Regions from separate parts of the Pseudoalteromonas sp. S3776 genome, predicted to be linked through region 2. Evidence: predicted binding sites of a transcription regulator. Region 2 holds the regulator's gene; each other region holds the start of a gene.
What was found. Region 2 encodes FliA, which starts transcription of late flagellar genes. Its sites were predicted from a motif close to CTAAAGNTNNNNNNNNNNNNGCCGATA; they were not measured.
Positions count from the first base shown of each region.

Region 1: CWC16_RS17750 (DUF5610 domain-containing protein) is a predicted target of FliA. The motif match lies at 8,170-8,196, and genes of this name have one in related genera.
Region 3: CWC16_RS12895 (VC2046/SO_2500 family protein) is a predicted target of FliA. The motif match lies at 6,252-6,278, and genes of this name have one in related genera.

Region 1 covers NZ_PNCU01000062.1:15,027-25,656, forward strand. Annotated here, with positions in the region: gene CWC16_RS17695 (type II secretion system protein M) at 1-425, shown strand, start outside; gene CWC16_RS17700 (type II secretion system protein N) at 429-1,187, shown strand; gene CWC16_RS17705 (UPF0149 family protein) at 1,206-1,793, shown strand; gene CWC16_RS17710 (hypothetical protein) at 1,824-2,030, opposite strand; gene CWC16_RS17715 (hypothetical protein) at 2,030-2,389, opposite strand; gene ccoG (cytochrome c oxidase accessory protein CcoG) at 2,678-4,108, shown strand; gene CWC16_RS17725 (serine/threonine protein kinase) at 4,156-5,130, shown strand; gene CWC16_RS17730 (thiol:disulfide interchange protein DsbA/DsbL) at 5,161-5,784, shown strand; gene CWC16_RS17735 (thiol:disulfide interchange protein DsbA/DsbL) at 5,803-6,441, shown strand; gene CWC16_RS17740 (2-thiouracil desulfurase family protein) at 6,500-6,952, shown strand; gene trmA (tRNA (uridine(54)-C5)-methyltransferase TrmA) at 6,963-8,060, opposite strand; gene CWC16_RS17750 (DUF5610 domain-containing protein) at 8,226-9,365, shown strand; gene murI (glutamate racemase) at 9,431-10,228, shown strand; gene CWC16_RS17760 (RNA recognition motif domain-containing protein) at 10,191-10,630, opposite strand, start outside.
Region 2 covers NZ_PNCU01000010.1:48,144-58,773, forward strand. Annotated here, with positions in the region: gene flhA (flagellar biosynthesis protein FlhA) at 1-53, shown strand, start outside; gene flhF (flagellar biosynthesis GTPase FlhF) at 76-1,551, shown strand; gene CWC16_RS05665 (MinD/ParA family ATP-binding protein) at 1,544-2,404, shown strand; gene CWC16_RS05670 (RNA polymerase sigma factor FliA) at 2,431-3,141, shown strand; gene cheY (chemotaxis response regulator CheY) at 3,183-3,566, shown strand; gene CWC16_RS05680 (protein phosphatase CheZ) at 3,582-4,349, shown strand; gene CWC16_RS05685 (chemotaxis protein CheA) at 4,365-6,578, shown strand; gene CWC16_RS05690 (protein-glutamate methylesterase/protein-glutamine glutaminase) at 6,629-7,774, shown strand; gene CWC16_RS05695 (flagellar motor protein) at 7,767-8,531, shown strand; gene CWC16_RS05700 (flagellar motor protein MotB) at 8,537-9,499, shown strand; gene CWC16_RS05705 (ParA family protein) at 9,515-10,285, shown strand; gene CWC16_RS05710 (chemotaxis protein CheW) at 10,289-10,630, shown strand, end outside.
Region 3 covers NZ_PNCU01000031.1:33,648-44,277, reverse strand. Annotated here, with positions in the region: gene CWC16_RS12930 (HD domain-containing protein) at 1-207, shown strand, start outside; gene CWC16_RS12925 (VOC family protein) at 209-637, shown strand; gene CWC16_RS12920 (response regulator) at 634-1,629, opposite strand; gene CWC16_RS12915 (MHYT domain-containing protein) at 1,639-4,971, opposite strand; gene CWC16_RS12910 (M48 family metallopeptidase) at 5,270-5,920, shown strand; tRNA gene CWC16_RS12905 (tRNA-Tyr) at 5,983-6,067, opposite strand; tRNA gene CWC16_RS12900 (tRNA-Tyr) at 6,116-6,200, opposite strand; gene CWC16_RS12895 (VC2046/SO_2500 family protein) at 6,313-6,840, shown strand; gene CWC16_RS12890 (DUF6172 family protein) at 7,031-7,333, shown strand; gene CWC16_RS12885 (YchJ family protein) at 7,450-7,929, opposite strand; gene CWC16_RS12880 (SulA-like leucine-rich domain-containing protein) at 7,972-8,406, opposite strand; gene CWC16_RS12875 (tetratricopeptide repeat protein) at 8,682-9,137, opposite strand; gene CWC16_RS12870 (NCS2 family permease) at 9,255-10,547, shown strand.

The DNA of each region.
Region 1 (10,630 bases), on a different contig from region 2:
AGCAATTGATTATGGTTGCTGGTGGTATATTTGTTGTTTTTGTTTTAGTAATGGGCATTTTTAGACCTTTAAATAACGCCATAGATAAAGCCAAAAAGTCGTATGTCACTCAACAAGAACTGCTCGTATGGGTTGATCAAAGCATAGTAAAGTTAAAAGCGGCGGGTAACACGCAGGCAATTAGCAATCAAAACATTAGCCAAGTGGTTAATTCAACGCGTAGTCGCTACCGTATTACTATTAGTAAAATGCAGCCTAACGATAACTCGTTACGTTTAACGCTTGATTCGGTAGAGTTTAATCAATTAATAGAATGGTTAGATGAACTGGTTAATCAGCATGGCTTAAGAGTAGAGAACCTGGATTTAAGCAAAGATGATAAATCAGGGTTTGTACGTGTAAGTCGCTTAGTACTAGAGAAGTAATGAATGAAAAAAATAATAATATTATCAGTGGTATTTTTTATTAGCTTTATTGTGTTTTGCATAATGAAATTACCAGCGGCCATTGCGTTAGACCTAGCTAAGCCGTACCTACCAAAGCAGCTTGAAATAGGCCAAACCGTAGGGACTGTGTGGCAAGGTCAAATGATGCAGGTGCGCTATCAAGACGAACAGCTAAATAATGTTCGCTGGGATATTGCTGGCTTGCAGTTATTTACTGGCAATTTAAATGCTAACTTAAAATTTGGTAACCCGCGTGAGCGTAGCGATATTTCGGGCTATGCTGATGTGAATTACGGACTATTTAATAATGTGGTTACCGTTACCGATGGTATAATTCGCTCGACCGTAGAGCGTGCCATGCAACGTATTGCATTACCTATACCGGCTACCGCCAAAGGTCGTGTCATTTTAGAGCTGAATGAGTACACCTCAGGTGTGCCTTATTGTGAGTCATTAAAAGGCGAGATTGCCAGCCCAAATATAGATGTTAAAGGCTTTAATGGCTGGTTTAATATTGGGCCACTGAGTGGCATGTTAAGCTGTAAGTCGGGCGATATAGCCATTTTGGTCGACCCAGATAACACCTTAGGCCTTGAAGCCGACGCAACACTTAAAGCTAACTTTGACTTTAAAGTAGCAGGCTATGTTAAACCTGATGCCAGCTTACCCAAAGATGTGCACGACGCGGTTAAGTTTTTAGGCCGCCCTGATGCACAGGGCCGCTACCCACTTAATTTTTAATGTAACAAAAGAGATTTAATGCAATTACCACAGTTTAACGAACAACACGCACAGCAATTAAGTGCATTTTTGAGTACACAACCTCAGGCTATGTCATTAACAAAAAGCCAAGGCTATCTATTTGGGGTTATTTGCTCGCCAAGCCCATTAGAAGTTCACCAGTGGTTAGCGCATATCGTGCCTAATACGGCTAACGATTTAGACGAAGAAATACTGTTTTTATTTATGGCGTTGTACCATCAAATTAGTGAGCAAGTATTTGAAACAGGTTACAAGTTACCCGCTGATTTTGACCTTGAGTATACCCAAGCCTGGAGTGAAGGTTTTTTACGTGCTACTCAAGAATACGCACAACCTCTATTAACAGCTCCTGCGTTAGAGCCTCAGTACAAAGAAGCACTAGAGAGTGCGCTAAGTACGCTTAGCTTTTTTGCTGTTGATGAGCAAACAAGAGTGCAAATTGCGCAGCAAAACAACATGACACTCGAAGCCTTATATCAGTATCAGTACGAATCAATGGGCGACTTTGCATTAGGTTTTGCCGAGCTAATTGAGGTGGTGGCCATAAACAGTGGGCTGATTACAGATGAAGGGTGGGAAGAGTAGCCTTTAGGTATTAAACGGCGCTTAGGATAATTAAGCGCCAAGTTCTAAAATAATATCAGTGCAGCCTTTTTTACACTTAACAACACCTTTACCCGGTTCATTGGTGGCTAAATCGAGTGTTAACACCTCGCCGCACTGCTCACAGTACAAGGTTTTTCCTTGCGATAGCTTTTTAAGTATTGTGCGCTGTTTCTGAAAAGAGTCACTCGCTTTTTTGTTTAGTTGCGAAAAATCCACTACTTAGCTCTCTTTTGATCTAATGCATCCGATACAATTTTACACACTGTATTTAAACGCTCTTCGTAAAAATATAAATTTAAGTCACGCTCGCGGCAATAACGTAAATGAAATAACTGCACTGAATCATCAGTGGTAAAGGTTTTTTCAATATATTCGTTCTCAGACTCAGATAGCTTTAATGCACTGCTAATACGGTTTTTAGCCATATTGGCTGCAGGGCTACGGTTTATTTTGCTCGCATCACTTAAAAAACCCACACCTTCACCTAATAGCTTTTCACGGGGCTCTTTGACTAATGGGTGATCAATAGTAAAAAACGCAAGGATCAAAATGACCAATATAATAAATTTTTTCATAAATGCGTAAACCTTGATCTTAATGGGGTAATTTTAGCAAGCAGTGTAATAAACTGCATTTTAAAAGCAAGTAACTGAGATGAATAAATTATTAGCAATCTATACCTGTAATTTTAGCCAGCATTGTTATAATAGCCAACAGCAGTTAGATATTTCTGAAATATCTGAAAGTATTCAAACAGCTGATTATTTAAACTAATCACACTTACCATTAACGAACTACAGTTACTGTATAGAATACGCACATATTGCTACGTTTTTATTTCCAAGCGGCGTTGAGGAACTTCGATGGACAAGCAAATTAAAGTAAAGAATATACCTGCAGAGGTTAAAATCCAACAACCGGATTTAAGCCGTCAAGACGACAGGTTTAATCCACGTAACCGAATTTATGTTCGCGCAGTAAAAGGGCTTCATCAGTTACTTAGACAGCGTATAGGTTTATTAGGCATGCTTGCTTTTATGCTTTTGCCTTGGATAAATTTTAATGGCCAGCAAGCTGTGTTATTTGATTTAGTAGGTCAAAAGTACAATATTTTTGGGCTAACGCTGTGGCCGCAAGATTTCACTATATTAGCCTTTATATTTATGTTGGCCGCGTTTGCACTCTTTTTGGTTACTACCTTTTATGGAAGAGTATGGTGTGGCTATACCTGCCCGCAAACGGTATGGACCTTTATATTTATTTGGTTTGAAGAAAAGTTTGAAGGCACAGCGAATCAGCGTAAAAAGCTAGATCAACGCCCGATGGACTTTGATAAGTTTTGGCGAAAAACATCAAAGCACACCAGTTGGGTTTTATTTGCCTTATATACGGCGATTTCGTTTGTCGGATACTTTACGCCTATCCGTGAATTACTCCCTGACTTTGTTACTTTTAATGTAGGTGGCTACGCGCTGGTAAGTATTGTTTTCTTTGCCGCGTGTACCTACGCTAACGCAGGGTGGATGCGTGAAATTATGTGTTTACACATTTGCCCCTATTCGCGTTTTCAATCGGCTATGTTTGATAAAGACACTTACACCGTAACGTACGATGAAAAACGCGGCGAAAGCCGAGGCCCACGTTCGCGTAAAATTGCCCACGAAGATTTAGAAATGGGCGACTGTATAGACTGTAACTTATGTGTGCAGGTGTGCCCTACAGGGATAGATATTCGTAATGGTTTGCAAGCCGAGTGTATTAACTGTGGTGCATGTATTGATGCCTGCGATGGTGTAATGGATAAAATGAATTATCCGCGTGGTCTTATTTCTTATACTACAGAGCGTAATCTCGAAACACCTGAAAATAAAACCAACCCACTGCGAGCTAAAATCATAGGTTACACGGTCATTCTGGTGGTGCTTACCAGTGCGCTGGTGGCTAACATTGCATTTAGAAAGCCTATGGACTTTGACATAATACGAGACCGTAACCAACTGTATCGTGTTGACTTTAATGGCTTGGTAGAAAACACCTATACATTAAAAGTAATCAACAAGGCGCAGTACGAGCAAACCTTTAATATTGATGTTCAAGGCCTTGAAAACTTTAAGTACATTGGCAAACAAACATTTACAGTGCAAGCAGGGCAATCGCATAATGTGCCACTGTCACTTGTGATGGACCCGTATGATTTAAAAGCGCCAATGACGGAGTTTAACTTTGTACTTTCACCGGTTAATGACCCCGATGAAAGCATATCGCAACCGAGTAATTTTTTTAAAGCGCGATAAACACACTAACAAAAGCGGGGTAACCCGCTTTTTACATTAAGAAGCCCATGAGTAAATTTAGTTTTGAAGATTTAACGCCCGACTTAATTCTCGATGCGATAGAAAGCGTTGGTGTATATGCAGAGTCAGGTTTATTAGCACTTAATAGCTACGAAAACAGAGTCTACCAATTTAAGGCGGAAGATGGCCTGCGCTACGTTGTTAAGTTTTACCGACCTGAGCGCTGGAGCAAAGCGCAAATACAAGAAGAGCATGACTTTGCATACGAGCTTGCCGAGGCTGAAGTACCCGTTGTTGCACCCATTAAGCACAACGGAGAAAGCTTATTTGAGCACAAAGGTTATGTATTTGTGTTATTTCCAAGTGTAGGCGGGCGGCAGTTTGAGGTGGATAACTTAGATCAGCTTGATGTAATGGGTCGTTTAATTGGCCGAATGCATCAAGTAGCTAAAAGCAAAGCATTTGAGCACAGACCCACGTTTAGCTGCGAAGAATATTTGCATACAGCTAAAGTTCATCTGCAAAAAAGTAATTTGGTACCTATGGGGATCAGCACGGCTTTTTACACCATATTGGACTTGGTTATTGAGCAAGCGCAAGCTCAGTATAAAAATGTGCAAACGATACGCTTACATGGTGATTGCCACGCAGGTAATATTTTATGGGCAGGCGAAGCACTTATGTTTGTTGATTTAGATGACGCTCGCCAAGGGCCGGCCATTCAAGATTTATGGATGATGCTCAGTGGCGATCGTCAAACACAGCTGTTACAGTTAGACACCCTTGTAAATGCGTATGAAGAGTTTTGTGATTTTGACCACGCTCAACTCAAATTAATTGAACCGCTTCGTGCAATGCGTATTATTCACTATATGGGTTGGGTGGCTAAACGATGGAGTGATCCGGCGTTCGTACGGAACTTTTCATGGTTTGCTGAAGACAAATACTGGGAGCAACAAATTTTAGCGCTCAAAGAGCAACTTGCCGCATTGCAAGAAGCCCCGCTGAAGTTATTGCCATAAAATTTTATTTAAAAAGTACACGAGATACCAATGCTTAAAAAATTGAAACTGAGCCTATTACTTTTATGCTTACCATTTGCAGCCTTTGCTGCACAGTTTGAAGCCGATAACCAATATACTGTTATTGATGTAGAAAAAAGCGCAGAGCCGCAAGTAACCGAATTTTTCTCGTTTTACTGTCCGCATTGTTTTAAATTTGAGCCTGTTGCAAAGGCAATTGAAAAAAGCCTACCTGCGGGCACTGAATTTATAAAAAACCACGTTAATTTTTTAGGTGGCGTATCACCACAGGCACAAAGCAACTTAAGCTACGCCTACTTAATCGCTAAAAAGCACGGTCAAGCACAAAGTATCAGCGACCAAATTTTTAAAAGTATTCATGTACAGCGCGCACCTTTAACGCAAATGAAAGACGTTAAAAAATTACTTGAAGTTAACGGTATCGATAGCGCAACGTTTGATCAAGACATTGCCAGCATGCCAATTATTTCAGCTGAGCGCGCAATGCAAGACAAACAAAATAAATATTCAAAACTAGGTGCGCTAACTGGTGTGCCTACCTTTATCGTAAACGATAAATATAAAATAAACATTAACACCATTAATAACCAGCAAGAACTGAATGAGTTAGTTGCGTTTTTATTGACACTTTAATCTCGGAGAACAATAACAATGATCAAATTAGTTAAAGCAGGTTTACTTGCATTACTACTGCCTATGGCTGCTAGCAGTGTAGCTGCCACTTATGAAGAAGGCGTGCATTACGATGTGGTTGCAGAGCGCGCCACTAAAAAGCCAGAGGTAAAAGAGTTTTTCTCATTTTATTGCCCTGCTTGTAATAACATGGAAGCATTAATTGGTGAGTTTAAGCCAAAGCTAGACAAAGACGTTAAATTTAAAAAGAGCCATGTTGATTTTGTCGGTGTTCGCGATCCAGAAAACCAACAAATGATGAGCCAAGCGTTAGCCACCGCGGAAGTACTTCCACAAAAAGATAAAATTGTTGCGGCTATTTTTAATCATATCCACACTAAGCGCGCTAAATTTAACGAGCTTGCAGATGTAAAAGATGTGTTTGTAGCGCAGGGCGTTGATGGCGATAAGTTTGATAAACTATACAAAAGTTTTTCGGTACGTACATTAAGCTCTAAAATGAAGCGTGACCAAAATTACTTTAAAGAAAAAGGCGCGCTACGTGGCGTACCAACCTTTATCGTAAATGGTAAATACAAATTAAACCTAGGCCGTGAGTCTGGTATTACTGCGCCAGAAGATATTAGTAAATTAATTAACTATTTAGCGAACAAGTAAGATTTGCTAAAACCAAAAAAGCTCCGTAAGGAGCTTTTTTGTTTATAGGGATATAGTAATGGAAAAAATATTAATATCGAGTTGTTTATTTGGCTTACCTGTTCGATACGATGGTAAAAGCCAAGCATTATTACACCCGCAAATTAATGTATGGCGTAAAGAAAATAGGTTAGTTATGTTTTGTCCTGAGGTGGCTGGTGGATTGCCAACCCCTAGAGCATCAGCAGAGATAAAACAAGGCAGAGTAGTAACGAGCACTTATGAGGATGTAACTAAAGAATTTAAATCAGGTGCAGCTAAAGCCCTAGACTTATGTAATGAGCATGCAATTCGTTTTGCTTTACTTAAAGAGTCGAGCCCTTCGTGTGGTAGAAATACAATTTATGATGGTAGCCATAGTGGGGTAAAAGTACAGGGCATGGGTATGACTGCTAAGTTGCTGATGGAGCATCAAATTGAAGTGTTTAGTGAAAATCAAATACCAGCACTTATAAAGGTGCTGGCATTATAATATTAACTCACTATTTTCTTTGTAAGAAAACACCCGATTCTATGTGATGCGTATAAGGGAACTGATCAAATATCGCAAAGCGCTTAACATGATGAGTGCGGGTTAAATGATCTAAATCGCGCTCAAGTGTGTCTGGGTTGCACGATATATAAATAATGTTCTCGTAGTTGGCCACTAAGTCACATGTAAGGGTATCCATACCTGCACGTGGAGGGTCGACTAAAATAGTTTGGCAATCGTAACTTTTTAAATCTATCCCCTCTAAACGCGAAAAGGTACGTTCACCATTCATTGCCTGGGTAAACTCTTCACTCGACATGCGAATTATATCTAAGTTATCTACTTTATTTTTAGCAATGTTGTATTGCGCTGAATGCACAGAAGACTTAGATATTTCAGTAGCTAATACGCGATTAAATGAACCCGCTAATGCGATAGAGAAATTACCATTACCACAGTAAAGCTCCAGTAGGTCATTTCTAAGTGGTTTACATAAGTCTTGTGCCCACTCCAGCATTTTTATATTCACTTTAGCGTTAGGTTGCGTAAAGCTATTTTCTACTTGTTGATAAATAAGCTCCTGGCCGTTTACGGTTAAACGCTCAGTAACAAAATCATTGCCTAGTACTTCTTTTTGTTTGCGCGCACGACCGATAAAGTCAATATTGTACTTACTGCTCAGTTTTTCTTTCAGGGCTTTTATTTCAGTTAGCCACTGATCATCGAGTGGTTTGTGATAAAGCAAGCTTACTAAAATTTCGCCACTTAATGACGATAAGTAATCGATTTGAAACAGCTTACGACGTAATACTTCACATGACTTTAAATTATCAATCATCACCTGCATAACTTCACCAACTAATGGCGCTGCAGGGTCAAAGGTGTCGACGCGAATTTTTTCTTTCGTGGCCTGATCAAACATAATATGAAATAGATCATCCCCATCGTGCCATACTCTAAATTCAGCACGTTGGCGGTAGTTAATTGGCTCAGAGCTAAACACCTCTAACGCTTGCACACCAAATCGCTTAAATTGCGACGTAATACGCTGCTCTTTCTCAGTTAGCTGCGTATCGTACTGTGTGGTATCTATTTTAATCACTGCCATTAATGCTACTACCTTATCTATGAGATCTATTTATCGGCGCTATTGTAGGGAGCGAGCAGTATTTGTCTAGTTTTGCTGATAATAAAGTTGCTGTTTTTTTAAACATACACTTTAGTTTTATCACTATTAGCCGATAATAAGCTAAGTTTGTAACGGAGGTGGATCATGAAAATCGGTAATTATGGCTATACGCCAAACAACAACGTAAACAAATTCAATAATAAAGAGGCGCTACAGCAGCCAACAATCCAATCTCCGCAAGAAAGTTCATTACAGCGAGGCAGAGAACTTGCTGCAAAAGTGCTTGGCGACAAAATGGCAGAGCAGCTAGGTTTACCTGTTGAGCAAAAACAAGCCGATAAACCTTTATTCGATTTTGATGAAATAGTAAAAAATGTACTCGACTTTGTCTCGGGCGCAGTTAATAAAGCCAAAGCCAATGGAGCCGATGACGATAAATTAAAAAATATGTTAGACGATGCGCGCACTGGAGTTCAAACCGGTATAGACGAAGCGGTTGATGAACTAAAAGGCACCGGTGTATTTAACGAAGAAATGCAAGAGGGCATCGATAAGTCAAAAGAAGGCATTTTTGAGGGGCTTGATGAGTTTGAGCAAACTCTATTTAATCCACAACCGGCCAGTGTAAGCGTAAGCCAAGCACAATATGTAAGTATGAGCAGTAACGCCGAGTATAAGTTTACAACAGCCGAAGGTGATGAAGTCAGTATTAGCTTTGCTGATGCATATGAGTCGCAAACAGCGAGCGGGTATCAGCAAAGTAATAACAGCGAATCGTTTGCCAGTTCATCGTCGCAATCTCGTGAGCTGTCTTTTTCAATGTCAGTTAATGGTGATTTAAACGAACAAGAGCAAAATGCTATTAATGCCATGATGGAAGAGCTACAAGGTGTAAGTAAAACATTCTTTAGTGGTGACTTAGATGAAGCGTTTGAAAAAGCACAAGAGCTGAGCTTAGGCAGTGAGCAACTTGTTGCATTTTCAATGGATCTTCGCCAAACAAAAACAGTTGCTACCGTTAAAAGTTATGAGCAATATCAGCCAAACCCAACAAAAGAGGTAGCCGATGCGATCGCACCTTTTAATGACGATCTAAAAAATGCATTTAATAAAGCATCGCAACTAGGCCTACAAGATCAGCTTGCCGGTATTATAGAGTGGCTAAACCAAGATCAAGCAGCGGTCGATCAGCTCGTTGATTACACCCAAGCAATGTTTGAAAACCTAAACCAATTGAATTCAGCGGGCGAGTCACTCGACGCACTAAAGTCTGAGCAAAGCTAAACTGCTTTCTTTTATAAAAACCTCATGGCAAACTGCCGTTCTTAGTAAACAGTAGGAACCAAAGTTTGTCAGCCCACATAATGGTATTTGATTCAGGTATAGGTGGCACCACTGTGCTTGAGCATATTCAAAAGCGTATTCCAAATGCACAGTACAGCTACTTTATGGATAATGCATTACTCCCTTATGGCGCGCAAACTCAGCAAACTATTATAGGCCGCTTATGCTCACTCATTTATTTTATTGAGCAAAATGCGCTTGGTGTCGATCTTATTGTTATAGCTTGCAATACAGCTTCTACATCAGCCTTAAGTGAAGTACGCAAAATTACTTCAATACCTATAGTCGGCGTAGTGCCGGCAATAAAACCTGCTGCTGAAGAAACCCGCACAAAGCACATCGGCTTATTAGCAACCCCTGCCACAGTGGCAAGCCACTATACTCATACACTAATAAAAGAGCATGCCAGTAAGGTAACAGTGAGTTTATATAGCAGTGTGGAGCTGGTGGCATTGGCAGAGCAGCTATTTTTTTCTCAAAAACTAGATACATTCAAACTACATAAAGAGCTTACGCGTTTGCGCATTAACTCAGATATAGATGTACTTGTACTAGGTTGCACACATTTTCCAATCCTTAGCAACGCTCTACAAGCGCACTTTAATAACTCAGTGCAATTACTCGATTCAGGCGCGGCCATTGCCAGCAGAGTAAACTATCTATTAGATCAGCATAACTTTGGAAATAAATTTACAGACAAAAAAAAGCCGCTGCAATATTATGCAACGGCTAATGTTTTGAGTAATAAGCTAGCTATAAAGCACGTTACACTGATTGATCCGTCCCAGTGCGTAAAGAGCTAGAATCATCTTCTTGTTTTTGTTTCGCCTCACGCACTTTTAAAGTACGCTGTTGAAACTCACTATCGTTTAACTTAGCAATTGCATTGTCTGCATCTGCCTGCGCCATTTCAACAAAACCAAAGCCACGACGTTTGCCAGTATTTTTATCCTTTAATAGGCGCACGTTGAAAACTTTACCTTGTTCTTCAAACAAAGCGCGAACAACCCCTTCATTTGCACGATAAGGAAGATTACCAACATAAAGTGTTTTTGTTTTTACTTCAGCTTCTTCACCACCTTCCGATGACATTGCAGCAATAGCAATCCCACCAATTAATAAACCAGCACCAAATAGCAATGCTGGGCTTAAAGCTAAGCTGCCTAAAGCAAACTCAACAATAACAAAACCAACTACAGCAAGAA
Region 2 (10,630 bases):
AGGTACCAGATGAAAGACAGATCAAGATTGTCAGCTCAGTAGGCCAACAATAAAGATTTTAACAGGGGTTGAACCATGAAGATTAAACGTTTTTTTGCTAAAGATATGCGCACCGCACTGAAAGAAGTTAAAGATGAGTTAGGTGTTGATGCCGTTATTATGTCGAACAAAAAACTCGCTAATGGTGTAGAAATTGTTGCCGCAGTAGATTATGACAAAGCAGCCCCTAAAGCCGCAGCGCAACCACAGGCAGCGCCAGCTCCTCAAAGAGCTGTTCAACAAAACGCTCATAACTTTGTAAAGCCAGAGCCGCAGCGTGCGCAACCTGAGCCACAAGCAGCAGTCGCCGATAGCTTACAAGCATTATTGGAGCGTCAGTCGCCGCGTCCTCGCTCTCCTGAACTTGCTTCTATGTTTTCGCAATCAGGTATTGATACATCTGAGCATTATCAAGAGCCTGCACAGCCACGTACTACAAATATGTTTGCACGCGAAAATGAAGCGCCAAAACGCATGCAAACCCAAGCTGACAGCTTAGGCTTTGATGACCTAGATCAAGATTTTGACGAGCTAGATACGCCGGTTGCACCGCGTAGCCAAGCTAATAATAACGAAAGCGCTCAAATGAGCGCAATGCGTGATGAAATGAACGCAATTCGCCAGTTACTAGAGCACCAAGTATCGGGTTTAATGCAGCAAGATATGGCGCGTCGCGACCCAACACGTGCATGCATGATTGATCGGTTAGTTGGCATGGGGATAGATAAAGACGTTGCAGAGCAAATGGCGTGTTTTATTCCTGATGACGTATCGCGCCAGCAAGGTTGGAAGGCATTATTACAAATGGTTGAAGATCAAATGCAGACCACCAATAATGAAATTCTTCGCCAAGGTGGTGTGTACGCACTTGTAGGGCCTACTGGTGTAGGTAAAACAACCACAGTTGCTAAACTTGCAGCATTAGGGGCACAAAAATATGGCGCCGACAAAGTCGCCCTTATAACGACAGATACTTACAGAATAGGTGCTTATGAGCAGCTTGCTACGTATGGCCGTATTATTGGTTGTGGTGTTAAACAAGTAAAAGATGCCAATGAATTAGCTGAAGTTTTATATCATTTACGTAATAAGCGTCTAGTATTAATTGATACAGCGGGTATGAGTCAACGTGATTTACGCTTAACTGAACAGCTAAACACCTTAATGCGTAACCAACGAGTAGATATACGTAGTTATTTAGTATTAAGTGCTACTGCACAAATAAATGTTCTACAAGAAACGGTGAGACATTTTAAAAAGGTTCAGCTAAGCGGTTGTATTTTCACTAAGTTAGATGAATCATTAAGTTTAGGTGAGATTATTAGTATAGCGATTCAAAATCGTCTTCCGATAGGGTATCTTACTAATGGTCAGCGTGTACCAGAAGATATTCGCGTTGCAAATGCTGAAAAACTAGTAAAAAAAGCTGAGCAATTGTATTTAAAAAGAGCAAAAGCACAACATTCAAGGCACCAAGCGGTGGCGCCAAGCACAGTAGGGATGTATGATTAACACAGTATTAGATCAAGCAAGCGGCCTGCGCAAAATGAGTCAAAACAATAACAACGGCGTAAAAGTTATCGCTGTCACCGGCGGTAAAGGCGGGGTGGGTAAAACCAACGTCTCATTAAATACTGCGATTGCTTTAGGACAGCAGGGTAATCGTGTATTAGTATTAGATGCCGATTTAGGCCTAGCTAATTGTGATGTAATGCTAGGACTACGTGTTGAAAAAAACTTATCTCATGTCCTTTCGGGTGAGTGCGAACTTGATGAGATTTTAGTTGAAGGCCCAGGCGGCATTAAAATAGTGCCTGCTACATCCGGCTCGCAAAGTATGGTGGAGCTAACCCCTTCTGAGCATGCGGGCTTAATTCGTGCCTTTAGTGAGCTTAATACAGAATTTGATATTTTAATTGTAGATACCGCCGCCGGTATTTCTGACATGGTGCTGAGCTTTTCTCGTGCAGCCCAAGATGTAATGGTTGTTGTGTGCGACGAACCGACCTCTATTACTGATGCTTACGCGCTTATTAAAGTACTTAGCCGCGAGCATGGCGTTTATAAATTTAAGATTGTTGCTAACATGGTGCGCAGCATGCGTGAGGGCCAAGAACTTTTTGCCAAGCTGTCAAAAGTAACTGACCGTTTTTTAGATGTGTCAATGGAACTTGTTGCGACCATCCCATATGATGAAAATATGCGTAAATCTACGCGTAAGCAAAAAGTCATTGTCGATCTTTTCCCTAACTCACCAGCAGCAGTCGCGTTTAAAACATTAGCGACAAAAGCAGTAAAGTGGCCTATACCTAATCAACCTTCAGGGCATTTAGAATTTTTCATTGAGAAGCTAGTAAACGGCTGATTATGACAACTTCGGTGAAAAGAGCTATGGGATATCAATCAACACAAAATTTAAATGTGATTGTTGAAAAGCATGCGTCGCTTGTCAAAAAAGTGGCGTGTCATTTGATAGCTCGTCTTCCTCCTAGCGTTCAGCTCGATGATTTAATTCAATCAGGAATGATAGGCCTTATTGAGGCCTCAAAAAACTTTGATGCCAGTAAAGGAGCAAGCTTTGAAACGTTTGCGGGTATTCGCATTCGCGGCGCTATGCTCGATGAAATGCGCAGGGGTGACTGGGCTCCTCGCTCGGTGCACCGTAAAAGCAGATTAGTCGCCGAAACCATCACAGAATTAGAAAATAGCTTAAATAGAGAGCCAAAAGATACTGAAGTAGCTGAAAAACTTGATATTTCGCTAGAAGAATACCATCATATTTTAAATGATGTTAATTCCAGTAAAGTGCTAGGTATAGATGACCTTGGGGTAGATGAAGATGTTATTAGCCCTGCAGGTCAAGATTTAGCGCTAGACAAACCATTTAATAATGTTAAAAATGAACGGTTTAATAATTCATTGTTAGAGGCGATAAAGTCTTTACCAGAGCGTGATGCGATGGTGCTTTCTTTGTATTACAACGATGAAATGAATTTAAAAGAAATTGGGCATATACTCGATGTAAGTGAATCGCGTGTAAGTCAGATACATGGTCAGGCGATGATTAAGCTCAAAGCAAAAATCAATGACTGGATAAACTAGTAGTAAGTAAATTATAGGTTAAGACCTCACCGGAGGATGTTTTGGATAAAAACATGAAAATTCTTGTTGTTGATGATTTTTCTACAATGAGACGTATTATAAAAAATCTGTTGCGTGACCTAGGGTTCACGAATGTTCAAGAAGCTGATGATGGCTCTACAGCATTACCTATGTTGCAAAATCAGGTTTTTGACTTTGTAGTAACCGATTGGAATATGCCAGGGATGCAGGGTATTGACTTGCTACGAGCTATTCGAGCTGATGATAAATTAAAACATATTCCGGTTTTAATGGTGACAGCAGAAGCTAAAAAAGAACAAATAATAGCGGCAGCGCAAGCAGGTGTTAATGGTTACATTGTTAAGCCATTTACTGCAGGTACTTTGAAAACTAAATTAGAAAAAGTGTTTGAACGCTTAGGTTAATGAGAGGAGAGGCTTATGTCAGCACCAGCTGCGCCTCAAATTACTTTAGAACAAGCTCGTCAGCTCGTTGTTTTTTTAGAAAACGGTGAGCAAGATAAAGCTGACCAATTAATTTTAGATACTGCCTCTCAAGAGCAATCGCAGCTTTTTGCCGAAGTAGGTAAGTTAACGCGTCAGTTGCACGAAGCTCTTAAAAGCTTTGAACTTGATACGCGTTTAACCGATTTAACTACTGATGCAATTCCGGATGCAAAAAAACGCTTAAACTATGTCATGGAAATGACAGAAAATGCAGCTAACAAAACAATGGATGCGGTAGAAGCAAGCCTCCCTATTGCACAGCAGCTAGCAGATGAAATTGCACATATTAAGCCTACTTGGGATAGGCTTATGAACCGTGAAATTGAGCTGGGCGAGTTTAAAACTTTATGCCACAGCATCGATAAATTTATGAATAGCTCTCATCACAAAACTGATGAGTTGCAGACTTTAATGACCAATGTACTCATGGCGCAGGATTTTCAAGATTTGACCGGCCAGGTTATCCGCCGAGTAATAGAGTTAGTCAGAGAAGTTGAAGAGAGTCTAATTCACCTTTTAACAGCATTTGCCGCACAAGATGACAGCACTGTTGAAAGTAAAGAACAACAAGAAACAGAAGAACTGGTTGCCGCACAAACATTAGCAGGTCCTGAAGGCCCTATTATTGATAAAGAGTCGCGAAGTGATGTTGTATCTGATCAAGACGAGGTCGACGACCTATTATCAAGTTTGGGCTTCTAAGAGGAGAGTAACTGCATGAGCTTTGAAGTCGATGAAGATATTTTACAAGACTTTCTTGTAGAGGCTGGAGAAATCCTTGAGCTTTTATCTGAACAGTTAGTTGAGCTAGAAAATAACCCAGAAGATACTGAGTTACTAAATGCTATTTTTAGGGGCTTTCATACCGTAAAAGGGGGAGCTGGCTTTTTAGCTATGACTGAGCTTGTAGACGCTTGTCATGGTGCTGAAAATGTATTTGACCTCTTGCGCCAAGGGGTTAGAACCGTTAATTCAGAATTGATGGATGTGATTTTACAAGCACTAGATACCATTAACGAAATGTTTGCTACTATTCAAAACCGCGAACAGCCAGACCCAGCAGATCCTCAATTATTAGAAACCCTTCATAAACTTGGTCAACCGCCTTCGGATGACGAGCTTACAGAAACAGTCCCTGAAGTTGTTGTACAAGAACCCGCAGCACCTGTTAATGCACCTGATGAAGAAGACCCATTTGCATTTGATGAATTATTTGATGTAGCAGGTTCAAGCCCTTCAGCAGATAGCACGCAGATTGATGAAATTACAGAAGATGAATTTGAAAGCTTATTAGATGAGCTTCATGGTAAAGGCCAAAGCCCGGTATCGCAACCAAGTGCAAGTGCAGAGCCAGACCCAAGTTCAGACATTACTGATGATGAGTTTGACAGTTTGTTGGATGAATTACACGGTGTGGGTAGTTTTGGCCCTGTTGCTGGCAATACCTCAAGCAAAGAGCCGGAAGTTAAAGATACTACACCACCTCCAGTGTCTGTTACAAATGATACTGGCGATGATGAAATCAGTGATGATGAATTTGAAGCATTGCTTGATGAACTGCATGGCAAAGGCGGAGCACCAGAATCAAAAGAAGCTGAGACACCTGCACCGCAGCCACCTAAGGCAGCACCTGTCGCACAAACGCCAGCAAAACCAGAGCCAGCACCAGTTGCTAAGCAAGCACCTGCGGCAAAAGCAGCACCAGCCCCTAAAATGGTTGATAAGCCAGCAAGCAGCGCAACTCCTAAAAAAGCGACGCCTCCGCCTGCTGAAACCACGGTACGTGTTGATACTAAGCGTTTAGATCAAATAATGAATATGGTTGGCGAGCTGGTATTAGTACGAAATAGGCTAGTCAGTTTAGCGACCAATACAGACAGTGAAGCGATGGGCAAGGCGATATCAAATCTTGATGTAGTCACCGCTGATATTCAAGGTGCAGTAATGCAAACGCGAATGCAGCCCATCAAAAAGGTATTTGGTCGTTTTCCTCGCGTTGTGCGTGATTTAGCACGCAGCTTAAATAAAGAAATTAACTTACAGCTTGTAGGTGAAGAAACCGACTTAGACAAAAACTTAGTTGAGGCATTAGCCGATCCGTTAGTGCATTTAGTGCGCAACTCGGTAGATCATGGTATTGAAATGCCCGCAGCGCGTGAGGCTGCGGGTAAACCTAGAACAGGTAATGTTACTTTATCGGCTTCACAAGAAGGCGACCATATTTTGTTAACCATTAAAGATGATGGTGCAGGGATGGACGCTGAAAAGCTGAAAAAAATAGCGATTAGTAAAGGCGTTATTGACCATGATCAGGCAAGTCGTTTATCAGACACTGAAGCATATAACCTAATTTTTGCGCCTGGTTTTTCGACCAAAGAAGAAATATCTGATATTTCTGGTCGTGGTGTAGGCATGGATGTAGTAAAAACTAAAATCACCCAGCTTAATGGCTCTGTTAATATCCAGTCTGAATTGGGCGTAGGTACAATTTTAGAGATAAAAGTCCCCTTAACGTTAGCTATTTTGCCTACACTTATGGTGATTGTTGGTGAGCAAACATTTGCGTTACCGCTTGCTGGTGTGAGTGAAATATTCCACTTAGATCTAACAAAAACCAATGTGGTAGACGGTCAGCTTACAATTATTGTTCGTAAAAAAGCGATACCCCTTTTCTATTTAGAGCATTGGCTAGTTAAAGATGCTGATTGCTCTCAGCGAAAAGCACAAGGTCATGTGGTGATTGTACAAATAGGTACACAGCAGGTTGGCTTTGTGGTTGATTCATTAATTGGCCAAGAAGAAGTTGTTATTAAGCCTCTTGATGCGTTATTACAAGGTACGCCAGGAATGGCTGGTGCAACAATTACATCTGACGGTGGTATTGCACTGATTTTAGATGTACCTAACATGCTTAAGCATTACGCAGGATAAAATGTAGGCATACATGTTTATGCCTACACATAAATTAATAAGAGAGCGCAATGGCCGTAAAAGTTTTAGTTGTTGACGATTCCAGTTTTTTTCGCCGCCGTGTAAGCGAAATTCTTGAACAAGATAGCGGTATTGAAGTGATAGGTTTTGCTGTTAATGGTAGAGAAGCCGTAGACAAAACAGCACAGTTACGTCCGGATATGATCACCATGGATGTAGAGATGCCTGTGCTTGACGGTATTAGCGCTGTGAAAGAAATTATGGCAAGCAACCCCACGCCAATACTTATGTTTTCTTCCTTAACTCGCGATGGTGCTACAGCAACGTTAGATGCACTTGATGCCGGCGCAATGGATTTTTTACCGAAAAAGTTTGAGGACATTGCCAGAAATAACGAAGATGCAATCAAGCTATTGCAAACTAAAGTGAAGGAAATTGGTCGTAGGCGTGCACCTCGTCCAATAAGGCCGTTAACATCAAGTAAGCCAGCTGGTTCACCAACGAGCAAACTAGCGACAACAAGTTCATCAGTAAAACAACCCGATAGAAGCTTTCAACGTGCCGCCCCAGTGCAAGCAACAGCTACATCCAGTATGCCCACGCGTGCTAGTGGTAAACATTATCAAATAGTAGCTATTGGCACCTCAACCGGGGGGCCTGTTGCTTTACAAACTATATTAACCCAGCTACCTGCTAATTTTGCCCACCCTATTTTGTTAATTCAACACATGCCTGCAGCCTTTACGCCTGCGTTTGCGGCACGATTAAATAGCCTTTGCAAAATACGTGTAAAAGAAGCACAACAAGGTGACAGACTAGAAGCTGGCACAGCTTATTTAGCACCAGGCGGGCAGCAAATGATGGTTGAGGGGCGAAGTGGTAATAAAACACTGCGTGTGTTTGAAGATAACAGTGAGCGTATAAGCTACAAACCTAGTGTTGATGTGACGTTTGCAAGTGTTGCTAAAAGCTATCAAGGAGATGCACTTGCAATTGTTTTAACAGGCATGGGAGCCGATGGGCGCGATGGCGCTCGAATGCTTAAGCAAGCTGGCGCAACAATTTGGGCGCAAGATGAAAAAAGCTGTGTTGTATACGGTATGCCGCAAGCTATTGCAAACGCAGGGCTTGCCTCAGAACATTTAGCCCTTAACGATGTAGCAGCAAGAATCAAAAGAGAGACAGGCTGTGGATAAGCTTTCTGTTTTAGGATTAGTCATCGCCCTGGGCGCCATAGCGATTGGTTATGCTTTAGAGGGGGGCGTTGTCACTGCGTTATTTAACGGCCCTGCACTTATTATTGTGCTTGGCGGCACCTTAGGCGCCGTTATGTTACAAACGGCTACAAGTACCTTTAAAAAAACGCTAAGTATAAGCCATTGGGTGTTTTTTGCACCACAAGACAATATTGAACAAGCCATAGAACAAATTAAAACGTGGTCGCACAAAGCTCGCCAAGAAGGCTACTTAGCACTAGAAAAAGAGGCACTTAGTCATCCAGACCCTTATGCAGCTAAAGGGCTTAATTTACTTGTCGATGGGTGTTCGGAGCAAAAGCTTCGCGACACTTTAGAAATAGACTTAATGCTTGAACGTGACCGTTTACTTGAAGCAAGTAGAGTGTATGAAGCTATGGGGGGTTATAGCCCAACAATAGGTATTTTAGGGGCCGTACTAGGTCTTATTCAAGCTATGTCATTTATTACCGACCCTCAAAAGCTAGGTGCAGGGGTTGCGACCGCTTTTATTGCAACAATATATGGGGTGGGGTTAGCTAACTTATTATTTTTACCTATGGCCAATAAACTTAAACAGCGCGTAGAGCAAAAAATGCTTTACCATGAAATGATGGCCGAAGGGGTAATAGCGATAAGCCTTGGCGAAAGTCCTATTAACATAGAATTAAAGCTTGAAGCTTATCGCACAGAGCGCCCTAATGTCGTGGTAGAGTAACTTTTATGTTACGCCGGCGCCTACGTCAATCAGCAGAAAAAAATCAACATACAGAACGTTGGTTGGTCTCTTATGCCGATTACATGACCATTATGTTTGCTTTTTTTGTGGTTATGTATGCCATTGCCATAAACAAAGAAGAAAGTTTTCAAATCCTCTCCGACTCTTTAGAACAGGTTTTTGACAAATCAGCAAGGCAGCAATCGCAACAAGGCGAGGGTGTTACGGGTGAAGGGTTACTTACAGACCGTGTGACCCCGGAGCACGAATTATTATATGGCGAGAGCATTCAAAAACAGGAGTCTGGCCCAGAGTTGCTAGATGGACAAAGTGATACCAGTAATATAAAACAAAAACATTTAGGTAAGCCGCTAGATAGCTTATTAACTAAATTACATTCAGCACTTATAGATGAGATTCGTGATGGAGAAGCAAGTTTAGAGCTCAACCAAGATTGGCTTATTATTGAGCTAAGCTCAGGAATGTTGTTCTCAAGTGGCAGTTCCGTGGCCCACGCGCGCGCTAAACAAGTCGTAAAAATTGTAAAAGATATTATTGCCCCAGTAGATAACTACATAAGAGTAAGAGGCTACACAGATAACGAAAGTATTCGTAATGAAATGTTTCGCTCTAACTGGGAGTTGTCAGTTGCACGTGCGACCTCTATTTTAGTTGAATTAGAAACGTTAGGAATTAACCCAGCGAGAATGGCAATAGAAGGGTATGGCCAATATTCACCTTTTGCCGATAACGACACCGCAGCGGGTCGTGCAGAGAATCGAAAAGTTGTTATTGCCCTTTCTAAGTATGGCTTAGTACAGCAAACCACCGAAAATGAAGCTGAGCCTGATGAGCAAGCGCAAAAAGAAGCGCCTGAGCCAGAGGTCGAACTTCCCTCTGATGATAACGCAATTAAAATAATTCGTTTACCTCATGGTGGCATCAGGATCACCACGCGCAATGAATAGTAATTAGGACTTAATGTGAAGATTTGGACAGTAGCAAATCAAAAGGGCGGTGTAGGTAAAACCACAACGGCTGTTAGTCTTGCGGGTATTTTAGCATTGCAAGGTAAACGCGTATTACTTATTGATACCGACCCTCACGCTTCACTTACGTATTATTTTGGTATTGATTCTGAAGATTTAGAAGTCAGTGTGTACGATATTTTTGCTCGCGGCACCTCAATGCAAAGTGAAGAAATATTGCAAGCTTTGTGCCCCTCTACAATGGAAAACCTAGATATATTGCCCGCAACGATGGCTATAGCAACTCTCGATAGAAGTATGGGCAATAAAACGGGGATGGGCTTAATTTTAAAAAAAACACTTGCAAAAATTAGTGAACATTACGATTATGCGTTGCTTGATTGCCCTCCTGTTTTAGGTGTTCTAATGGTGAATGCGTTAGCTGCCAGCGAACGTATTTTAGTGCCTGTGCAAACTGAGTTTTTGGCGCTCAAAGGGCTTGATAGAATGATGCGCACTATGGAATTAATGCAAAGCTCTCAAGCGAAACAGTACCAATATACTATAATCCCTACTATGTATGATAAGCGCACAAAAGCGTCGCTTGAAGCCTACAAAACGTTGCAAAATACATATAAAGATAAAGTATGGCCAGGGGTGATCCCCGTTGATACAAAGTTTAGAGATGCAAGCCTTGCACAAAAGGTACCCATAGAGTTTTGCCCACGTTCGCGTGGGGTATACGCTTATAAAGCGTTATTAGATTATTTAATTGGACAAGGTTAATGAATGAGTAAGCAATTATTTGCTAATGAAAAAGTAATGACTCAATACTTAGGGGCGCTCTTATGCGAAGACGAACCTGAGGAAAACCTTGAGCCTGTAGCTAAACTCCTTGAACAAGTACCTAGTGCCATACAAAACGACGAGGTACTTTTAAAACCCAAAGCGCAATTAAGCGTGACCGAGCAGCTTTATTCTGAGCAAGTAAAAGAGGCTATTAGTGACGTTGAGCCCGTTCCCTCTCAAACAGCGCCTATTGAGCCTGAGCCAGTAAATACACCTGAGGTGCAAACCTTGCAAAGTACAGAGCCTGCGCCTTTACTACATAGCCAAGAAGATTACTTTGAA
Region 3 (10,630 bases), on a different contig from region 2:
ATCAGTCGCTTACTGTACAACCCTGATGATCCGTTTTGTGTTAACCGCGAAGCAGATGATAAAACCTATACTCTGGATCATTTTTTTATTAAATTGCTTCATATTGCTAAGAGCATGAATACGCCCTCAGCTAAAGCTGAGGCAGAGCGACGCACAACGTATATGTATGCGTTTTTAGTGCAGTTAAAATCAGAAATTGGCCAATAGTATGAGTGCTCCATTATTATCGGGCATAGATCATTGCCACCTAAATGTTGAAAACATCCAAGAAGCGCTAAAATGGTACAAGCAGGTGTTAGGCTTTAGCGTTGTTGAAGAGCTTGCCTTTTGGAATGAAAATGGCAAGGGGCCACTCACACTTGAAGATACCGCAAAAACAACACGTTTAGCGTTGTTTGAAGCACAAGGGCGAAGTAAAGGGATTGCGTTTTCAGCCACAGGTGCACAGTTTATTTGTTGGATTGATTATTTAAAAGGCTTAAACATAAAAACAGTGCTGGCCGATCATGGTGTTACGTTTTCACTTTATTTTAAAGATAACAGTGGGAATAGCCACGAAATAACCTCTCATGACTACCCGCACATAAAAGCGGTATATGGCGATGTAAAACAAGGTTCGCGCAAGCGCAATACTTAGTGTTGCTCTTGGTATGCGTTTTTGATTGCGATTATACCATCGAGCTTATTTACAAATAAGTTGATGAGGTCGGGGTCAAAGTGTTTACCTGCTTGTGCTTGCATATGTTCAAGCGCCTCTTCTACACTCCAAGCCTCTTTATAAGGGCGTTTTGAGGTAAGGGCGTCAAATACATCTGCAATCGCTACAATACGCCCTTCAACCGATATTTGTTCGCCTTTTAAACCATTAGGGTAGCCACTGCCATCCCACTTTTCGTGGTGCTCTATAGCCAGTTTATGGGCAAGTTGTAATAGCGGTGATGAGGAATTTGCTAAAATTTGTGCGCCAATAGCCGCATGCTGTTTCATGTGGTCAAATTCGTCAGGGGTCAATCGCCCAGGCTTTAATAAAATAGCATCCGGAATACCTATTTTACCTACATCGTGCATAGGGGCTGCTTGGCGAAGTAGCTCTGCTTGTTGCTCACCCATGCCAAATTCTAATGCTAATAATTTACTGTATTGGCTCATTCTAGCAATGTGCTCACCAGTGTCTGTGTCTTTGTACTCTGCAGCGCGGCCTAATCTATGTACTAAATCAACATGGGCTTGCTTTAATTGCTCAGCTTGTACAAGCGATAAATGTGTTTTAACACGTGCGCGTACAATCGCAGGACTAATAGGTTTAGTAATGTAATCAACCGCACCGAGTTCAAACCCTTTAAACTCATCGCTTTCATCGCCAAGAGCCGTTACAAAAATAATCGGGATGTGCGAAAGCGTGGGTGTGCTTTTAAGTATTTGGCATACCTCAAACCCATTCATATCGGGCATCATGATATCGAGTAATATGAGCTTAGGCTGTTCTTTCTCAAGTAGGGCAAGTGCTGCAGCGCCTGATTTAGCAAAAGACATGCGGTATTGATTACCTAATACTTCTCGCATAACTTTTAAGTTAGCAGGTTCATCATCAACGATTAATATACGCGGCTTGTCGTTGCTAAAATCCATTCAATATTCTCATTCTTCGGTAAACTCTTTAATTAAATCGTCTAGTATGTGTTGTGCCTGATCAAAATCAAATTCATCAAACGCGTTTACAACCTCACTAATTTTAGTTTGTAAGTGTGCAGGGACGTTATTTTCAAGCTGTGCAAGTAAATCATCGTTGAGCTCAGCACTTTGCGCTTCATGGTGCAGCGTTTCACACAGTGACTTTAATTCAGCTGTGCTTAGCGTGCTTTTTTGCTCAATATCCTCACTTTCAGCAGGTGTGATTTGTGTGCATTCATCGCCTGATATTAATTGCGTTATGGTCTCTAATTCATCTTTTATTTGTGTAACTAACGCTTGAGATTGCTCAGGTATTTGCTCGCGTTCTAAATTGGCTAATAAAGTCATTAATGTTGTAAGACCTAAATTACCAGCAACTCCTTTAAGGGTGTGTATTAGGCTATGCTCGTTTTTAACCTGCGATAATTTAGTATTAAATAAAATATCAAATCGTTTATTACTGTCATTTATAAATTTGGCAATTTCGGTTAACTGCTTGTATTTATTGCCCCAAAGCATCACACCTTTTTCAAAGTCGATGTGTTTAGCCTCAGGGTCTGATTGGCTAATCACCATATCTTTTGCAATACCTAAGCCAAGCACTTGGGCAATTTCTTGGTTAAGCTGATTTATATCTATAGGCTTATTAGCAAAGCCGTTCATACCAGCACGTTTAGCTGTAAGTTTATCTTGCTGAAGCACGCTGGCTGTTAGGGCAATAATAGGGGTGAATTTAAGCTGCCTTTGCCTTTCTATGGCTCTAATTTTCGTGGTGGCTTCTATGCCATCACACTCAGGCATATGAATATCCATCAGTATGACATCAAAGCTTTGCTTTTCGAATATTTCCACAGCGTCTAAACCGTTGCTTGCCTTGGTAACTAAATGCTGATCTTTAGAAAGTAATAAAGAGAGTAACTCGGTGTTTTGCTCGATATCATCCACCACCAGCACTCTTAGTGAGGGTAACTGGGTGTGTAGGCCATCGAAATGATCTATTTTTTCTGCATCGCCTTGTTTAAGAGGTAATGAGAAATAAAAGCAGGTGCCTTTGTTTTCTTCACTGACTAGGTTTATGGTGCCGCCCATCAGCTCTACTAATTGTTTACTAATGGTTGTGCCAAGTCCTGTACCACCAAAGCGACGAGTTGTGGTGCCATCGGCCTGAACAAACGGCTGAAAAATAGCTTTAACACGGTCTTTAGCAATACCTATGCCGGTATCTTGCACTTCAAAAAAGAGCTGTTCGGTTTGTGTGGTGCTTACAGTGAGCTCAACCGATCCTTGCTCGGTAAATTTAATGGCGTTACCGATTAGGTTGGTTAAAATTTGCCTTAACCTATCTGGGTCGCCATAGTAGGTGCTGGCCACAGAGTCTTTAATGTTTAACTTTAAGCGCAGGTCTTTCTTTTTTGCTTCAAGCCAAAATGTCGAAATAATGCTATCGAGTACCTGCTTCAAACTAAAGTGTACTGGTTCAATCGTTAACTTTCCGCGCTCAAGCTTTGCGGTATCAAGCACTTCATTAAGGAGTCTCAATAATGAACGCGCCGCATTATTGACTGTAACCAAATGTTTTTGCTGTTCTTGGTTTAGCGGTGTGTCCATGAGTAGGTCGCTAAAACCGATAATAGAATTCATTGGCGTGCGAATTTCGTGGCTCATATTAGCCATAAACGATTGCTTAGCGTGCGCAGCTTCTTCAGCTTGCAATTTAGCTTGTTCTAGTTTGTCTTCGTATTCTTTTTGCTCTGTAATATCAACGAGCACCCCATCTATCCACTGCGGGTTATTCTCTTTATCAAGGGTTATACTGCCTTTATCGAGTACCCAGGCGACTTTACCGTTGCGGTGGCGTATACGGTATTCTACCGAGTATTTTAAGCTTGAGGTCATGGCTTGTGCTACGGCTTCGTTAACCGTTGGTTGATCTGTTTTTAAAATGAGATCATTAAATTCAATGCAGCTTTCTGTGAACTCTTCTGGCGTGTAGCCTGTGAGCTCCGTTATGGTCGGGCTGATAAATAACATGCTCCAGTTTTCATCGTATTTACAACGAAAAGCAGCGCCAGGCATATTATCCATTAAAGAGCGGTACTTTTGCTCTTTTTCAATAAGGCTTTGTTGCAAGGCGCGTTGTTCGGTTAAATCGGTGATAAAGCCAACATATAACGGCATCTGGTCGGGCTGGTTAACTTCTCCTATGCCTAAGCGTATTGGGAAGAGGTGGCCATCTTTGTGCTTAGCAGAGACATCTCTATTTATACCAATTACCTTACCAAGATCTACATTTTTGGCGTTAGACAAATAGCCATCGTGGTGGCGGGCGATTTCATCGGCCATCAGCATTTTTACATTTTGCCCCTGAACGTCACTTTCTCGCCAACCAAAAATTTTGCTGGCAGCTTCGTTAAAGCTCAATATAATGCCGGTGTGATCTATAGTTACAATGCCATCAATAGCAGTGCCTAAAATAGCATTTAAGCGCGATTCATCCGCCGATTTTTCCTCAAGTAATAAGCGGTATCTTACCATGCCATTTATAACTGCAATAACACAAGTTATAGCAACCGTCGCGGTAGCTATGGCAATAGCCACAAAAGCAAGCTCAGTGGTTGACTCTTGATAATCAGGTAAAAGCGGTGTGGTTGCAACAAAGCGGGTAGCGGCCATACCCATGTAGTGCATGCCTGCCACTGCTGAGCCTAAAATAATAGCGGTAATAGCACGCGCTTGTATCTGTGATAAATTAGGTAGCAAACGCGTTAAATAATAACGGGTAAAAAGTGCTATAAACGATAAACCAACAGCGACCACGATCGATAAAGCAAACATGGCTGGGTCGTAACGTAGTAACGGGGCCAGCTCCATAGCCGCCATGCCACTGTAGTGCATTGTGCCAATACCTGAGCCAAGTAAAATAGAGCAAATAATAAGGTGTTTGAACGAGCCTTGCGATTTTACTAAAATCGAAAAGGCATATTGGCATGCAATAAATGCAGGTAAAAAAGATAAAAGGGTTATCAGCGGATCATAACTTATATCTGTACATAGCGAAAAAGCCAACATACCTATAAAGTGCATGCTCCATATGCCGGCCGATAAAACAGTGGCTCCGGTTATATTGGCTAGGCGTTTATAGCTTTCGAACTGTGTTTGCTTAGCTACATCAACTAACCATACGGTAAAAAAGGCCGCAAAAATAGCGGTAATGACCGATAAACTAACCAGTATAGGGTTATATGCACCATTGATAATAAGGCTCGGATCTTGATCGGTTATAAAAAATGCAGAGAGCATAACGACTCAAATTAGTATCTTTATTAAACTAGTTTAATAGATTTATTATATAAATAAACTGTTAATCTAATAATTTATACTATAAATCTGTGAAGTTACTTTTTCTTGTAAAAATATTAACATACGCAGTGCACTTCATTAATAAAACGTTATTTTGAGTTAGTAAAAAATACTGAACCTATTTATTTATCGTTAAATAACTACATTGAATAGATAAGGCTTTATAATAGGCTTTTTTAGATTTTGAGCATACACCTTGTTTGAGTATCAGTTAAAGCGAAGTACAAGGCGTAAAACAGTGGCAATAAAAGTTAGCCAACAATTAGTTACTGTTTATGCACCTACGCACGTATCAAAAATACATATAGAACAATGGCTGCTCAGTAAAAAAGAGTGGGTAGCTGCGCAATTACATAAACAACTTAATGCTATTGATGTTCATCAATATCCATTTAAAAGTCAGAAAGTTACGGTGTTTGCTAAACCATATACTATTACTTTCGCTAAAGGGACACGCTCGTATGTTCAGCAGTCCGACAGCGAGTTTATTATTTACACTTCTAAACGAGTAAAAAAACAGCTCGAAAAACGTAAGCAGCTACTTTGCCTTGCTCTTGAAGAAATGCTAACAAACTACATTGAAATGCGTTTAGCCTATTATTGCCAACAGATGTCAGAAGCATTACCGACTAAATTGACGATTGGAAGTTATAAACGTAAGTGGGGGAGTTGTAATTCTCGACGAGAACTAACCTTTAACCTAAACCTTGTTGGGGCACCGCATCATATAATTGATTATGTTATTGTGCACGAATTGGCTCATTTAACGCATTTAAACCACAGCAACGCTTTTTGGAAGCGCGTAGCTAAATTTTATCCCGATTATAAATTGGCATCAGCATGGCTTAAAAATCACGGGGCAACATTACAGTGGGTATTTGATAATTAGTCTAAAAATGAGATTTAAATAGTGATAAAAAAGAGATAGAAAAAGATACTGAAGATAAGAAGTGGTGGAGGGAGCTGGATTCGAACCAGCGAAGGCTGAGCCGTCAGATTTACAGTCTGATCCCTTTGGCCGCTCGGGAACCCCTCCACACTATTTTGTTACATTTGGCCCCACTTAACTTAGCGGTAAGAAAAGTGGTGGAGGGAGCTGGATTCGAACCAGCGAAGGCTGAGCCGTCAGATTTACAGTCTGATCCCTTTGGCCGCTCGGGAACCCCTCCAATGCAACGGCGCTGATAATAGCAAACTGCGTATTTAAGTAAAGAAAAAAGCTAAAGAAATTTGAAATAAAGCCGATAAATATCTACCAGTTATCATAATCGGCTAAAGACTATGCAAATCGATGATTTGTTAATCACAGAGAGTCAGCTAAAGACCAGGCTAAATAAAAGTGTGCATGAAAATCGCAGAGGTGAATTCTCACTTTTATTAGCGATGCTATCGCATGATGCGCTGGATTTTAGTCAATTTCACTTGCCAAAAAGTGAGACGCATAGTGCTTATGTAGACGAAGAACAGTTAAGGGAGCGCTTTGGTGCTGGGCCAAAGCAATTATTAGCTCCCGATAAATTTGATATGAGCATAGGGCAAGAGCACGCATCGGTGATTGTTCAACAAGGTGAGCAAGCAGGTATGAAAGCAATAAAATTAAGTCACTGCTTAAACCCTGAGCCACTAGCGATTAGAGATGATAAGTTACATATTCCTTTAACAGTAATCGATAATTGTGAACTATCAGTACGCAGACGCTTAAATGACACGCACACCGCGCTTGCAAGTCCACAAATGGACGCCGCAGCATTTTATGACGATTTAACTAATGAGGCTATACATAAGCCATTGCTTGTTGCTAACGCATAAAAATAATTTAACACTTGTACGTTTTAAAAGCCTAAAACACCTTATATTTAATAATCGGTTATGCAATAAAATAGAACAATTCTTTTTTTGTTTAAAAAAAGCATCCACAAATTAAATGCAATTGCTATAATGGCTGCAAATGGTATGACTTGAGTGCCATTATCATTAAATCAAGGTAATTAGGAACGTAATGAAGAAAACATTCACGCTAAATCATGAGAAAATCAAATACCCTCGTATGGTTGATGCTGCAAAGCATGAAGTGAAAAAATATTTGAAAAGAGAGCGCAATAAAACGCTACCTGTTGAAGCTGATTACTGGGCGTTTGACTGTAAGTTTGGCACAAGTGCCGATGATGCCGAAGTTGTTCACGTAGCTGAAATTAACAACAAGATCAGCGAAATCGAAAAGCAGGCGCTTACTTCATTCTATGTTGAGATTTTAGCTAGACCTGCGCAGCGTGAATCGTTCGATTTAGATGATGATGAATAAAAACCCAATAACAATATTGTAGAAAATGGACCTAAATGGTCCATTTTTTGTTTTAGCTAGTGGTTAAGTTCGTTATTGAAATTACTTAAGCGTCGTTATACTTTAAGTGTATTACTTTATAAAGCGTGGCATTTTTTATATTTCTTAGCACTTCCGCAAGGGCAGGGGTCATTTCTATTAACTTTAATATCGGCTACCGGATTAATAATACCCTCTAAATAACGCCATTCACCATCCTCTTTTATAAAGTCTGATTTCTCATCCAGTTCACAATATAAGTTTTGGTAAAAATAATACGCGTTAAAGGCAACAGAGCCTCGCTCATCACTTTGTTTTGTGTCGCGTACAACTAATTTTACAAAGCGGCAGCTATTGGCAAAGTCAGCAATTTCATTTACTGGGTTTTGTGCTTGTTTTTCTTTAGCGTAAGTTTTAAATACATAAGATGCATTTTTTAATGCATAAGCACTAAAACGCGAACGCATTAATTGCTCAGGTGTTTCTGGGGTTTTTATATCAAGATGATAAGGTTGGCAACAGTCGCCATAATTAAGCTGACTGTTGCATTTGCAGGCGCTGGTACTGGTTACACTCATAAAATACTAATTAACATAAATCAAAAATGTATTTTACCAAGCTTATTGAGTAAGTGATATTGCTGTAGTGCTGGTTTTTTTAGTAAAGCAAAATAGCTTAGCGCTTCTTTTATTTAAATTAAGCGATAAATTAACAAGCTGTTGCTCACTGACTATGTCGGTCCACGTAATAATGGCTGCAAAATTTCCATTATGAAGTGCGGAGTTAAGCACATACTCTAAATTTACTAAATGCTTTTGCCTTATCACAAGCAATTTGCTGGTATCAATAGAGCAGCTATCTAGTAAGGCTTTACTGGGCACATGGTCAGGCGCAATTAGTAAGGTCCACGCATTCGAGCTATTGTATTGGTGCAACACTTTTAGCATCTCAAATGTTGCAGAAATTTCATCTTCGACTTTTATTAAGTTTACTAACTCATTTTCGTCATGTTGTTGGTAGCTTTTAACGTTTCTTACGGTAATTGGCTGTAGCATAGGTCTCACTCACTGGGTTTATATACAGTACATGTATACAGTAGTTTATACAGTTGTTGTGTGCAAGTGTTTTTTGTTATTTTTTATACAGTTGATGACTTTAAAAAATAAATAATAAAAATAACACTTTAAAAACAGTTGCTTATAATTTATCTGTGAGAGTGAAAAATGAGGGTGCTTGCGCAACTGTATAAAGTGTAGCAGCGCTATACAGTACTTAAGAGGTGGCTATACAGTTGTTTTAATGTGTTTTACAGTACTTAGCAATACAGTAGTTAGTCATTTTTGGGGATTAAGTGAGCATACTGTATTTGGTGTATTTGCTCAAACAAGCTTGCTGCGTAGCACTGAGCGTCTTTAAGACGTTTGGTGTCGATATATTTTCTTAAATCATCTAAAGCAGCGGTTGCCGGTTCATAGCCTTGGCTGCTGGCTAAACTAAGCCATGCTGCTGCGTGAAATACACTTTTTGGTACGCCTTGGCCTTTGACAAAAAATAATCCTAAATAAAACTGGGCGCGATGATTTCCGGCCATTGCGGCAAGACGCATCCATTTAGCTGCCAATGGTGCTTGATTATGTTTTAAATAATACAGTGCTTTATTAAGTGCTGTGTGCTCGCTTACATCACTATTGCTTTCAGCGCTTTGGTTTATAGGCTGAGTTACAAAGTCTAAAATGTTGTTTAATTGCTGCTCTAAGTCTTGTCCGCTAGGCTGAGTCTTATTCATACATTTTCTTTTATATAGTTTCTACGTCAACAGTTTAGTATATCGCAAGGTAAAATGTCCTGTTTATACTTAATTTTATGATAAAATCTCGTCACTTTTTACAACCACAAGTCTATTATGCTCGAAGCTCTATTTAAACTCCGCGAAAACAACTCCAATGTGCGACGCGAAAGCATTGCAGGAGTCACTACTTTCATCACTATGGTTTACATTGTATTTGTTAACCCTGCAATGCTTGCTGAAGCAGGCATGGATCAAGGTGCTGCATTTGTAGCCACTTGTATTGCAGCTGCTATTGGCTGTTTTATTATGGGGCTGTGGGCCAATTATCCTTTAGCACTTGCGCCAGGTATGGGCCTTAACGCATTTTTTACTTATGGTGTAGTTTTAGGGATGGGTTATAGCTGGCAGGCTGCATTAGGTGCGGTATTTATGTCTGGTTGTATATTTTTAATATTAAGTTTGTTTAAGGTCCGCGAGTGGATAATTAATGCGATTCCTTTGGTTTTAAAACAAGCTATAGCAACAGGTATAGGCGCGTTTTTAGCGTTAATTGCACTAAAAAATGCAGGGATTATTGTTTCAAGCCCAGCAACATTAGTGCAGCTTGGTGATATCACTTCGGCGGGCCCTTTATTAGCTATATTAAGCTTTTTTGTGATTGCGGCTTTACTTTATCGCGATATAAAAAGTGGCGTACTTATTAGCATTTTGCTAGTAACAGGTATTGCGTTAAGCCTTGATTTAGTTCAGTACCACGGCGTAATTTCAATGCCACCGTCTATTTTACCTACGTTTATGCAACTTGATTTTGCAGCGGCCCTTGAACTTTCCATGTTAAGCGTAATTTTTGCGTTTTTGTTTGTTGACTTATTTGATACATCAGGGACGTTGGTTGCGGTAACTCAAAAAGCAGGCTTAGCCGATGAAAAAGGCAACATGCCGCGCTTAGGGCGTGCTTTAAGTGCAGATAGTACAGCGACCATTGCCGGCGCAATGTTGGGTACTTCAACAACCACTTCTTATATTGAGTCTGTGGCCGGTGTATCAGTTGGCGGGCGTACTGGCTTAACAGCCGTCGTTGTAGGTGTATGCTTTTTGCTAATGATGTTTTTTGCGCCGCTTGCGCAAATGGTGCCAGCTTATGCAACAGCGGGTGCTATTTTATACGTTGCGGTATTAATGCTGCAAAACCTTAAGTTTGTGAACTGGGATGATATGAGCGATGCAATTCCGGTAAGTGTTGTACTGCTTATGACGCCACTTACATTCTCTATTGCACATGGTATTGCGCTTGGTTTTATATCGTATACTGCGGTTAAGTTACTATGTGATAAACGCGATCAAGTGAGTATTAGTGTGTGGATTTTAACGGCGCTGTTTATTATCAAGTTTGCGTTTTTATCATAATAGCTAATGCCGATTCGTTGAATTAACAGATGTACTCAAGGGCGGGTAAATTATTATTTAGCGGCTATCACTCAGTGCCATTG